2 linked regions of the Thiorhodovibrio winogradskyi genome follow. The protein of the gene in region 1 binds, or shares a complex with, the protein of each later gene. Links are inferred from orthologs where the notes say so. Each region holds a gene or a part of one and is shown on either strand. Other genes may lie near its edges.

Region 1 (8,418 bases):
CATCATGCATGGAGACTAGGCTTAAGGGTCCCCGTGGCGACGAAGGGAGGGCAGGGCTGGGGCTCATGGTGTCGGGCCCCTGGAAAGGTCAAACCGAGGTTTCATGATCAGGCGCATGGTCTGGCGATCGCGGAAGATCAAACAGGTGTTTTGGGTTTAGGGAGTTTGTCGATCCCGGTCAGACGGCCGTCGCGCAGAATCTCAAGCCAATGGTTGAGATTATCAGCATTGATGTCGGTCGCGGCGGTGCGGGCGATCTCGGCTTTGTGGCTGCGTTGTGCCGGGTCCATCTCGGCGATCTGCCCAAGGACATCGGCCAGGGTCTGCTGTGGTTCGATCTGAAACAGGCCGCGGTTGAGCTGATCCCAGCTCAGAATGCCGCAATGCGATGAGACCACGACCAGCCGCGCCCTGGCCATGGCTTCCAATGCAATAGTGCCAAAGGACTCTACCGTGGATGGAAGAACCAGGGCGTCGACGCTGTCGATCAGTGACAGCATCCTCTGGCGATGGATCCAGCCGAGCAGCTTGATATTCTCAAGCCGCCGTGCCTCGCTCTCCAGCCAGGGACGTATGGGACCCTCGCCAGCCACTAGAAATTGCATCCGCGGCAGCGCCGCGGCGGCCTGGACGACTGCTTCGAGGTTTTTCTCTGGTGCCAGGCGCCCGGCGAAGAGAACCCGCTCGAGGCTACCGTGCAAGGCTTTGGGTGGCTGCTCGATAAAACGTCTGGGAATGGACGTGCCCATGAGCCCGACATGCTCGGCACCGATGCGCCGGGCAATCTCGACCATCTCTTGGGAATTGGCCAGTACCAACTGGCTGTCGCGAAATAGCTTGCGGTTGCAAGTGTTGAGATACCACTGCGCGGCGGGCGCGCGCGCGGACCAGTCCTGATTCATGGCCGCGAGGCGCTCGAAGTGGGTATGGAAGCCAACAATGATGCGTGCCTTGTGCCTCTTGGCAAAGAGCAGCCCGAGCATGCCGTAAGGGCCGGGCGTGGGGATGACAATGGCATCGGGGTTGCTGCGCTTGAGCCGCCGGTGAATCATCAGCGGCGAGGGCAGCATGAACTTCTGGGTGCGGTCACCCGGCAGGGGAACCGCGAAGCCGCCATACCAACGTCCGTTGCGATAGCGCGGGGAGATGATCCGCACCAACACCCCGGCGCCGCGCAGGTGCTCGGCCAGGTCACGATAATAGGCGCCGACGCCATTGCGCTCGGGGGCGGCGTCCGAGAGGATGGCCACGCGCAGGGGTTGCGCGGCTGATGATGGCAGGGGACCGGATGCGCTGTCGGATTTCAGCATGGGACTGCGTCTGTTGCTGGCGGCGGGAGAACAGCGGCCAAATGAGGGTTGGCACGGACATCGGCAAAGGCGCGGGCAAGCTCGGCCGCATCCAGCCCAAAGTGGGCGAGTGCATAATTGTGGCCGCTGCGGTAGTGCCGACTGGCCTCTGATTCCTGCGCAAGGATGGCGGCGAAGCCATCCGAGAGCGGGAGTCCCAGCTGCCGGTAGGCGTCGGACAGGGTGCTGTCGAGCGTCTCGCGCAGGGCTTTCATGCTCACCCAGACACAGCGCTCGGGCGGTGTTGATCCCAATTGGGCCGCCAAGTTCAGGTAATAAAACCGCAGTTGCTCGATGAATTGATCCCGCACCCAAGGACTGCGCGCGGGCGTGCCGAAGAATGCCAGACCTGACCCGATGGAGCTGAGTTGCGAGGGCAGGGTGCGCTCGGGTTCGCGCAGACAAATCAAAAAGCGGGCGTCGGTAAAGGTGCGGCTGAGTCCGCCGGCCAGGGGCGCGAAGGCCGCGTTCTTGGACAACAGGCGCTTGTCCGGCCCGTGAACGTAGAGATGCTTCTGCAAGCAACGGCGGTAATAGGCGAGTATCGCCTGCTGTTCGTCGACTGGAATGCGGCGGTCAAATTGACCCATGTCCCACAGACGCTCATGGAAGGGGAAGGGCAGGACCAGGATAAAGCAGGAGAGAATCGGTAGCAGGGCGAAATAATCTTCCTCTGGTGCATTGAGTGTCATGGGGTGAACATCGTCCATGGCGGCGAAGCCATGTTGTTCCAGCCACCCCAGCGCGCGGGCCAGATAACCGCCCAGGGAGCGGTCGAGTCGCGCCAGCCCAAGCCAGAACTTGCGTGCGCTCACGGAGAGCGCGAACAGGCTTTCCCAGGTGCTGAAGGTAGTGAATTGCGCATCCCGCGCCAGAACTCGATGCAGATTGGTGGTGCCGCTGCGCGGTACGCCCAGCACGAACAGAGGTTCGCGGATGGGTATCTTGCGGTAGCCGCGAAAGAAGATCTCATCGAGCAGAAAGCCTAGCCAGTGAATAGCGAGTACCAGCGCGAGAAAGGGGAGAAACCCGATCATCACCAGGCGGCGGCGCAGTCGCAGCCAGGCCGAGCCCCCGTCGATGGCCGGATGGCGGCCGAAGCTCTGGATAGCCAGGCTGGCGAAGCGCTTCGCTGTGAGAAAAAAGAGCTTTAACATCGAATGAAGATGTTCAGGGTGTTTCCTTGTCAGGCGGATTGTCAGCGGATGGCCGCTCGGGCTCCTTGGCTGGCGAGCGTTCCTGAGGCAGGGCCTCGGATTGAGGATGCGTCTGTGCTGACGGAGCTGACGGAGCTGACGGAGCTGGTTGCTGAACTGGAGTCTGAGTTGGGAGCAGTTCCGGGCTGCTAACAGCTTCGCCAGCGCGGGGCTCCTGGTGCTCGGATCCGGTTGCCGATGGCTCGGTCGAGGTGCCAGGCCTGGCTGATTGTGCAGGCGAGGACTCGTTGTCCATCGGTGGTCTTGATTCTGACGCGGGCGGCGGAGACTCGGCCTTGGTGAGCGGTGGAGGTTCCGCTCGGGAAGCTTCCATGGGGGGACGTTCCATGGAGGGTGGCTTCGTGGGGAATGGCTCCAGGAATCTGTCTTTCATTGCCGGCTCGGCGGCGAATGGCGCCGGCTGATGAATCGCCGTTGGCTGGGGTTCTGCCTGCACCGGAACCGCTCTGGGGTCTTCTGTTTCCGCCGTACCCTGAGCGCCAGACGCTGCCGCTGCTGTGCCATCCTGCGCGGGTTTGGCGTCGCCGTTCGTGGCCGGCTGAGAACTCGGCTTGCGTCTGTTACGCCCGCCACGGCGCCGGCGGCTGGAGCGCGGCCGCGGCGGCGCATCGCCCTCGCCTGCTTGGCTGTCGCTGTCGGGCGGGACGTTCTGATCGCCATGGGATGATTGATCGGCGGATCTGTCCGCCTCAGCACCCTGGGAGCCAGAATCCGCCGCGGCCATGTCGGGCGCGCGCGGTGCGCCGACGTACCCTTGATCCGGACTCCAGTGGTTGGCTCTGTCCGCCACGCCCGGATTCGCACTGGGATGTTCCTCGGGCGCTGCGCCTGCTTCCGTCTGCCTATTGGTGTTGGCCTCGCTGGAGGCGGATCTTTTGCCGCGGCCGCGGCCGCCGCGGCGACTGGAGCGCGAGCGCTCGGATCTTGGCGCTGACTCGCCGCCCGTCTGTTCGGTGCCTGGTCGGCTGTCAGTGCTGCTGTCGGACGAGCCGTCAGTGACGGCCGCTGGGATGTCAGTGGTTGCGGCAGCCTGTGCTCTGCTGCTTGGGCGATCTTGACGCTGGCCGTTCGGTGCGCGGCGCGGTGAACGGCCACGAGACGCAGCGCTCTCGCTCGCGAGCGCGGGTTCCTCGCGCGGTGCCGCGGATGCGGGCTTGGATGCCGACGCTTGAGATTGCGTGGTCTGGTCGTTACCGGCCGAGAAGAAGGTGACCCAAAGACGCTTGAGCAAATTCTCATTGCGTTCATGGGTGGCGGCGGCCGCGGCGCCCGGGTGGCGCTGTTCGGCTTGCGCCGTCTCGCTGCGATGCGGTGCCGGCATGGAGGGCGCGAGCTGCTTGACGGCGGGCTCGTCGGCGGGACGGCTGGTGGTGGCTAGCGAATGGCTGTCCTCGGCGGTCAGATCCTCGGCGAGTTCGTAGCTGACGGCATCGTCGCTGCCGGATTTGACCACGTCCTGGCTGCGAATGCGCTCAATGCGGTACTCGGGCGTTTCGATGCTCTTGTTGGGAACCAGCAGAATCTCAACCTGGTGGCGGTCTTCGATGGTGAGAACGGCGCGGCGTTTCTCGTTGAGTAGATAGGTCGCGACCGGGATGGGCAGGTGCGCGAGGATACGCGCGGTGCTGTCCTTCATCGCCTCTTCCTCGACGATGCGCAGCACCGAGAGCGCGAGAGATTCGACTCCGCGAATGGTGCCCTGGCCCTTGCAGCGCGGGCAGACAATCTGGCTCGATTCCCCAAGGGATGGTCGCAGACGCTGGCGTGACATCTCCAGCAGGCCAAAGCGCGAGATGCGCGAGGTTTGCACCCGGGCACGGTCTTGCTTGAGGGCGTCGCGCAGGCGGTTTTCAACCTCGCGTTGGTTCTTGGCCGGCGTCATGTCGATAAAATCGATCACGAACAACCCACCCAGGTCGCGCAGGCGCAGTTGCCGGGCGATTTCGTCGGCGGCTTCGAGGTTGGTGTTGAGAGCGGTTTCCTCAATGTCCGCGCCCTTGGTGGCGCGCGCCGAGTTGATGTCGATGGAGGTCAGCGCCTCGCCGTGGTCGATGACCAGCGAGCCGCCCGAGGGCAGGCGGACTTCACGTTGGAAGGCGGATTCAATCTGGCTTTCGATCTGGTAGCGGGTGAAGAGTGGGACTTCGTCCTGATAAAGCCTGAGTTTCTTCAGGTTGTGTGGCATGACCGAGCGCACGAAGGCCTGCGCCTTCTCGTACATTTTGGGATCATCCACCACGATCTCGCCAATGTCCGCGCGTAAATGATCGCGGATGGAGCGAATGATCACATCGCTTTCCTGGTAGATCAGGAAAGGCGCCTTGCGCTCCTCGCTGGAGGCCTTGATGGCGTCCCAAAGCTGGGTCAGGTAGTCGAGATCCCACTGAAGTTCCTCTGCGTTCTTGCCCACGCCAGCGGTGCGCACGATTAGCCCGGTATCCTCGGGGATGTCGAGCAGACTCAGGGCCTCGCGCAGCTCGGTGCGATCCGCGCCCTCAATGCGACGCGACACGCCGCCGGCGCGCGGATTGTTTGGCATCAGCACCAGATAGCGCCCGGCAAGGGAGATAAAGGTGGTCAGGGCCGCGCCCTTGTTGCCCCGTTCTTCCTTGTCGATCTGGACCACCACCTCTTGGCCCTCGCGGATCAATCCGCGAATATTGTTTTTGGTGCCAGGCTTGGCCGGATCGCCCTCGAAATAGCCGCGAGCGATCTCTTTCAGCGGCAGGAAGCCGTGGCGCTCGCTGCCGTAGTCAACGAAGGCTGCCTCCAGGCTGGGTTCTACTCGGGTGATGGTTCCTTTGTAGATATTGGCTTTTTTTTGTTCGCGACCGGGAGACTCGATATCAAGGTTGAACAGTTGTTGACCATCGACGATGGCCACGCGCAACTCTTCGGGCTGAGTTGCGTTGATCAGCATTCTTTTCATTGTTGGTGAAATCTCTTGGACAGCGCGCACTGGCGGCTGTGAACAGACCCCATGATGGGTCTGTTCGTGGCAAGCCAGTACAGGCCCCGGGCGGGAGCGGGGCCTGGCGGCGATGGTGTCCGGGCAAGGTGGCGGCGCGACGGCTTGTGGCCTCGCGCGCGCTCATCACTGATCCGGCCATGCATCGACACTGTTGCGCGCGGCAGGTTGTTATCCTTTGGTCCGCAAGCTCCGCCAGAGCCCGCGGATCAATCCTGGTTGCGCACCCCCGGTGGGGTCGCGCCTGATTGTTCTGCTACCACCCGAGCCTGCTTGGTTCGGGTGTCATTGCGGCGAGTTGGTTAGCACTGCATCTCGGCGACCCGGAGAATGAAACAGATGTTTCACCGCAACGGGATCTTGACCGGTCGTTTTCTCGCGCGCTGTCGGACGAGCCGAGCTTCAGGGGCAACCCTGAAGATAACGAGCATCCGACAGTGGCCTTCAGCCTACAATGGCGGGATGCCAGCTCCAATTCCGACATTAACTGTCAGGTTAGCAGTGCCGCAAACTTTTATCGGCTGGCACAGCGAATGGACCCCAACAGGTCGCAATCCTTCGATAGCGATCAGTCAAGATAGCAGCGAAACACCCATTGAGCAAACAAAAACCCATCCGGAAACCCGTCCAAAAACCTAAGCAACCCCGGCGGATGCCGTCCGTCGAGCCGCCAGTAAGTCCAGTCAACCAGGACGCAGGCGGAGTCCGCTACCTTGAGATCGGGGCGGATCACCAGGGGCAGCGCATCGACAATTTTTTGCTCGCACACCTTAAAGGTGTGCCGCGTAGCCTGATTTATCGCATAGTAAGAAGCGGAGAAGTGCGGGTTAACCGTTGCCGTGTCAAGCCATCAACCCGGCTCGAGGCGGGAGACTCCCTGCGCTTGCCGCCGCTGCGTCTCAACCCGGCGGCGCCCGCGGCGGCGCCAACGGCAGGATTGCAGGCACGCCTGTCGGATGCGGTGCTCTATGAAGATGAGGGCCTGATTCTGATTGATAAACCCGCCGGGCTCGCGGTGCATGGCGGTAGCGGGTTGAGTCTAGGACTGATCGAAGCACTGCGGGCCATGCGGCCGACGCAGTCGCTCGAACTGGTGCATCGGCTTGATCGCGAGACCTCGGGTTGTTTGCTGATTAGTAAAAAAACCGCGACCTTGCGCTGGCTGCATCGGCAATTGCGCGAGGGACAGGTACGCAAAAAGTACCAGGCCTTGCTGGTGGGTGGCTTGCCGCGTGAGCGGGTCGAAGTGCGTGCACCCCTGCGCAAGAACCTGCTGCGCGGTGGCGAACGGGTGGTCCGGGTCGATCATGCCGAGGGCAAGGCGGCGTGGACCGGATTTCTCCGGGTGGAAGCGTTCGCGGGCTGTACTCTGGTGAATGTCAGGCTGGAGACCGGGCGGACGCATCAAATCCGCGTGCATGCGGCCCATCTTGGAGCAGCTGTTGCCGGTGACGATAAATATGGCGATGCCACGGACAATCAGCGCCTGAGCAGTCTGGGCCTGAATCGCTTATTCTTGCATGCCGCCGAACTTGGCTTTCGCCCGCATCCAGAGGCGGACCCCCTGGTGGTGCGCGCTCCGTTGCCTGAGGATTTGCAGCAGGTATTGCAGAGGCTGAGACACCAGGCGGGCGTTTGAACCTTGGAAGTGGAGGGATTGGCCGCTGGTGACCGCCAGGCCATGGATTCACGCAGAAGACCAAAGGACCGCCAATGACTCACTGCATCACCCATAATCGCAAACCCATCACATGCAAGTTGAACTGATCATTTTCGACTGGGACGGCACCCTGATGGATTCGGCCGCGCGCATTGTCAACTGCATGACCGCGGCTTTTGTCGAGCAGGATGTCCAGCCGCCAGCGCCTGAGTTGATGCGTGACCAGATCGGGCTTGGGCTTGAGGAGGCCATGCAGACGCTCTGTCCGCGGGCACGCCCCGAACTCATCAGCCGGCTGATAGAGGCTTATCGCAACCGCTTTCTTGGCGAGGATCCCACCCCAACGCTATTGTTTGATCGCGCCGCCGAGGTGGTGCGCGCGCTCCACCAGCAGGGGCTGCTGCTCGCGGTTGCGACCGGCAAGAGTCGCCGCGGGCTTGATCGGGCGCTGGTGCAGTCCGGGCTCGTGCCCTATTTTCACGCCACCCGCTGCGCTGATGAGACCCTTTCCAAGCCTAATCCGCAAATGCTGTTTGAGTTGCTCGACGAGCTTGGCACCCGCGCCGAGGCGGCCCTGATGGTGGGCGATACCGAATTCGATCTGCTGATGGCGAACAATGCCGGCATGGCGTCGCTCGCCGTCAGCTATGGTGTGCATGACAGCGAGCGGCTGCTCGCCTGTCAGCCGCTCGGCCTGATTCATGCCATTGGCGAATTGCCTGCCTGGCTCGCCGCACGCGCCTGACTTGACTGACCGACCCCAACACCGGAGACACAAAGATGAAGCGCTGGCCCTTTCGCCAACTGCCCTCGAGCCAACTGCCAGACCCCGATGACCCCAACTGGGAGCGTGCGCTGATTAACAGCATGGCGGTTGAGTTTTTGCGCGATCAGCGCCGTGGACGGCGCTGGGGGCTGTTTTTCAAACTCGCGGCCTTGGCCTATGTGGTGGTCTTGCTGGCGGTGGTCTATGCCGGGAATCTGAGTGAGTCGGTTGGTGCGGGAAAAGAGCACACAGCTCTTGTTAAAGTCGACGGAATGATCGCGTCTGATAGCGATGCCAGCGCCGATAAAATCATCACCGCGTTGCGCAAGGCGTTCAAGGAGGAGAAGGCCAAGGGCGTGATCCTGCGCATCAATAGCCCAGGCGGCAGTCCGGTGCAGTCGGGCTATGTGAACGACGAAATTCGCCGTCTCAAGAATAAATATCCCGACAAACCGGTG
Region 2 (3,653 bases), 690 kb from region 1 along the record:
CGGGCTGGGCTTGGAAACCGGCCTGCGCATTCTTGAGCGGGTGCGCACCGAGGTGCGGGTGCCGGTGCTGACCGATGTGCATGAGGATACTCCCCTGGGCGAGGTCGCCGCTGTGGTGGATGTGCTGCAAACCCCGGCTTTTTTGTGTCGCCAGACCAATTTCATTCAGAGCGTGGCGGCCCAGGGTAAACCGATGAATATTAAGAAAGGCCAGTTCCTGGCGCCCTGGGATATGGCGCAGGTGGTGCGCAAGGCGCGCGATGCCGGCAATGACCAGATTTTGGTGTGTGAGCGTGGCGTGAGCTTTGGCTATAACAATCTGGTATCGGACATGCGCGCGCTGGCGGTGATGCGAGAGAGCGGCGCTCCGGTGGTGTTCGACGCGACCCACTCGGTGCAGTTGCCCGGTGGGCAGGGGCATGCCTCGGGTGGCCAGCGGGAGTTTGTGCCCGTGCTGGCGCGCGCCGCGGTCGCGGCCGGTGTGGCGGGCTTGTTCATGGAGACGCACCCCAACCCGGAGCAGGCCAAGAGCGACGGGCCCAATGCCTGGCCGCTGGGCAAGATGCGCCAACTGCTGGAGACCCTGGTGGGCATCGATCGGCTGGTCAAGGGAGGTGAGCTGGCTGAAACATCTTTGCTGGTAGCTGCCGCGGCTCGTTCATGAATGCAAGTGCGATTAGCTTATATCCATCACGCCGGATGCGGCGCTTAGCCTGTAGCTTGCATCAATGCGCCGCTCGCCTTGACCTCGGTTAATCGCTGTAAGACAACTTGGCGCTCGACCCCGTTTTTTGATTCCTTATCATTTAATCTTATGGAGTATTCATCATGTCTGAAATCGTCGAAGTCCGCGCTCGGGAGATTCTCGACTCGCGCGGCAATCCCACGGTCGAAGCGGACGTCATCACCGCCGATGGCGCCATTGGGCGCGCTGCCGTGCCTTCGGGTGCCTCGACCGGCTCGCGCGAGGCGCTGGAACTGCGCGATGGCGACAAAGCCCGCTATGGCGGAAAAGGGGTGCTGACGGCCTGCGCCAACATTGGTGGGGAGATTCGCGAGGCGGTGCTCGGCATGGAGGTGTCGGACCAGGCCGCCATTGATGAGCGCATGATCACCTTGGATGGCACCGATACCAAAGGCCGCCTTGGCGCCAATGCCATTTTGGGCGTGTCCATGGCCGCCGCCCATGCCGCCGCCCAGGAGAAAGCCCTGCCGCTGTATCAATATCTTGGTCATGGCAATTACCAATTGCCGGTACCCATGATGAACATCATCAACGGCGGCCAGCATGCCGATAATAGTGTCGATTTTCAGGAGTTCATGATTCTGCCGGTGGGCGCAGCGAGCATTCGCGAGGCGGTGCGCTATGGCGCCGAGGTGTTTCATGCCCTCAAGTCTGTTCTCAAGGGTCGCGGACTGGCGACCTCGGTCGGCGATGAAGGCGGTTTCGCCCCCGACCTGCCCTCGAACGAAGCGGCCATCGAGGTGATTCTGGAAGCCATCGGCAAGGCCGGTTTCAAAGCGGGGCAGGATATTTATCTTGGCATGGATGTGGCCGCGTCGGAATTCTATGAAAACGGCCGCTACAACCTCACGGGCGAGGGGCGCACGCTCGATGCCGCCGGCATGACCGATCTGTTGCTCGAGTGGTGCGCCAAGTATCCCATCATCAGCATCGAGGATGGCCTGGCCGAGGGTGACTGGGACGGCTGGAAGGATCATACCGAGCGCCTGGGTAACAAGGTGCAACTGGTGGGTGATGATCTCTATGTCACTAACACAAAAATTCTGCGGGAAGGCATCGACAAGGGCATCGCCAATTCCATTCTGATCAAGGTCAACCAGATCGGCACCCTGACCGAGACGCTCGCCGCGATCAAAATGGCGCATGACGCCGGCTATACCGCCGTGGTCTCCCACCGTTCGGGCGAAACCGAGGACACCACCATTGCCGATCTCGTCGTTGCCGCCGCCACCGGGCAAATCAAGACCGGCTCGCTGTCGCGTTCCGATCGTGTCGCCAAGTACAACCAGCTGATGCGCATTGAGGATCAGCTTGGCGAGGGAGCCGTCTATGCCGGACGCTCGGCCTTCCGCCATCTGTAATCCGACGCGAGTCGGACGCAGGCGCGCCCCATGACCGCCATGCGCTGGTTGGTGCTGGTTTTGCTCGCCTTGCTCGGGCTGCTGCAATACCGCTTGTGGGTAGGGGAGGGCAGCCTGGCGCAACTGCATACCCTTAAGGTGCAGACCGGCGAGCAGCAACTGGAGCTTGACCGTCTGCGTGCGCGCAATCAGGCATTGATCGCCGAAGTGGACAGCCTGAAAACCGGTTTGGCCGCCATTGAAGAGCGTGCCCGCTTCGATCTGGGCATGATCCAGGACGGTGAGTTGTTTTTGCAGGTGATCGAGAAATCAGCGACTGAGCGCGCCGGCGCCCATTCCCAGTCGGTCCCCGAACTGAACAGGGAGCCCTGATGGCGTCCGTGGTTCAAACCGCTGGAAAGCAGGCCGATGCAGCCGCCAAGGCTTGGGCGCTCATCCCGGCGGCCGGCGTTGGCCGGCGCTTTGGCGCCACCCGGCCCAAGCAGTATCTGGAGCTGGACGGGCGCCGGGTGATCGACCATGCGCTTGAGCGTTTTCTGCGGCACCCCGGTATTCATGGTTGTGTGGTGGTGCTGCACCCGGATGATCCCTACTGGCCGGAAGGTCCCCACGCCCATCATCCCGATGTGCTGCGCGCCGATGGCGGCGCGGAGCGCTGTCACTCGGTGCGCAATGGGCTGGACGCCTTGGCGGCCGTGGCCGATGAGCGGGACTGGGTGCTGGTGCATGATGCCGCCCGACCCTGCCTGAGGCGCGAGGACCTGGATCATTTGTTGGCGGCGCTGGTGAGCGAACCCGTGGGTGCGCTGCTCGCGGTGCCAGTGCACGACACCGTCAAGCGCGCGACCATCCAGGCCGTCGATGATGCCGCCGTGACCGGTGCTGGGGTGACCGCGGGCACGTCCGCCAATGCGCTGGTCGTCGCCGAGACAGTGCCACGAGCCGACCTGTGGCGCGCCTTCACGCCCCAGGCATTCAGGCTCGGGCAGCTGAGACAGGCGCTGGATTTTGCCCTTGCGCAGCATCACCTGGTGACTGACGATGCCAGCGCCATGGAACTCCTCGGACTGCGCCCGCGCCTGGTGGAAGGCCATGGTGACAATATCAAAATCACGCGCCCCGAGGACCTGGACCTGGCGCGCTTTTATCTTTCGCAACAGTCTCATTAGGCCCAACAGGCTGAACAAGACAAACAGGCACAACAGGAGTCGGCATGCTCATCGGGCAGGGAATTGACGTGCATCGCTTCGCATCGGGGCGGCGACTGGTGCTGGGCGGGGTCGAGATCGGACACGACTTCGGGCTCGAGGCCCATTCCGATGGTGATGTCGTGATTCATGCCCTGTGCGATGCCCTGCTCGGTGCGGGTGGTTTTGGCGACATCGGGCATCATTTTCCGGACAATGACCCGGCCTTCAAGGATATTGACAGCCGTGTGCTGCTGCGCCGGGTGATGCAAACCCTGGCAGCCCATCAATTGTCACTGGTCAATGCCGACCTAACCATTGTCGCCCAGGCGCCCAAGCTGGCCCCGCATATCGCGGCCA

The links. Proteins that work in one complex are often made in the same cells at the same time.
Region 2: the proteins of rne (region 1) and eno are in contact, whole or in part, in a solved structure (PDB 2FYM), measured with the Escherichia coli proteins. The link is inferred for Thiorhodovibrio winogradskyi from one-to-one orthologs.

The regions. Positions count from the first base shown.
Region 1 is NZ_CP121472.1:2,012,573-2,020,990, forward strand. What follows is about bases 2,320-5,845. They hold rne (ribonuclease E), read right to left. Parts: upstream 5,496-5,845; coding sequence 2,520-5,495; downstream 2,320-2,519. Other genes in these bases: Thiowin_RS09000 (sulfotransferase), read right to left, coding at 2,320-2,506. Outside these bases: Thiowin_RS08995 (glycosyltransferase), read right to left, coding at 138-1,310; more of Thiowin_RS09000, read right to left, coding at 1,304-2,319; Thiowin_RS09010 (RluA family pseudouridine synthase), read left to right, coding at 6,187-7,173; Thiowin_RS09015 (HAD-IA family hydrolase), read left to right, coding at 7,286-7,939; Thiowin_RS09020 (S49 family peptidase), read left to right, coding at 7,975-8,418. UniProt on the Escherichia coli protein: Endoribonuclease that plays a central role in RNA processing and decay. Required for the maturation of 5S and 16S rRNAs and the majority of tRNAs. Also involved in the degradation of most mRNAs.
Region 2 is NZ_CP121472.1:1,326,755-1,330,407, forward strand. The notes cover bases 1-2,967. They hold eno (phosphopyruvate hydratase), read left to right. Parts: upstream 1-828; coding sequence 829-2,106; downstream 2,107-2,967. Other genes in these bases: kdsA (3-deoxy-8-phosphooctulonate synthase), read left to right, coding at 1-664; ftsB (cell division protein FtsB), read left to right, coding at 2,137-2,478; ispD (2-C-methyl-D-erythritol 4-phosphate cytidylyltransferase), read left to right, coding at 2,478-2,967. In the rest of the region: more of ispD, read left to right, coding at 2,968-3,275; ispF (2-C-methyl-D-erythritol 2,4-cyclodiphosphate synthase), read left to right, coding at 3,320-3,653. UniProt on the Escherichia coli protein: Catalyzes the reversible conversion of 2-phosphoglycerate (2-PG) into phosphoenolpyruvate (PEP). It is essential for the degradation of carbohydrates via glycolysis.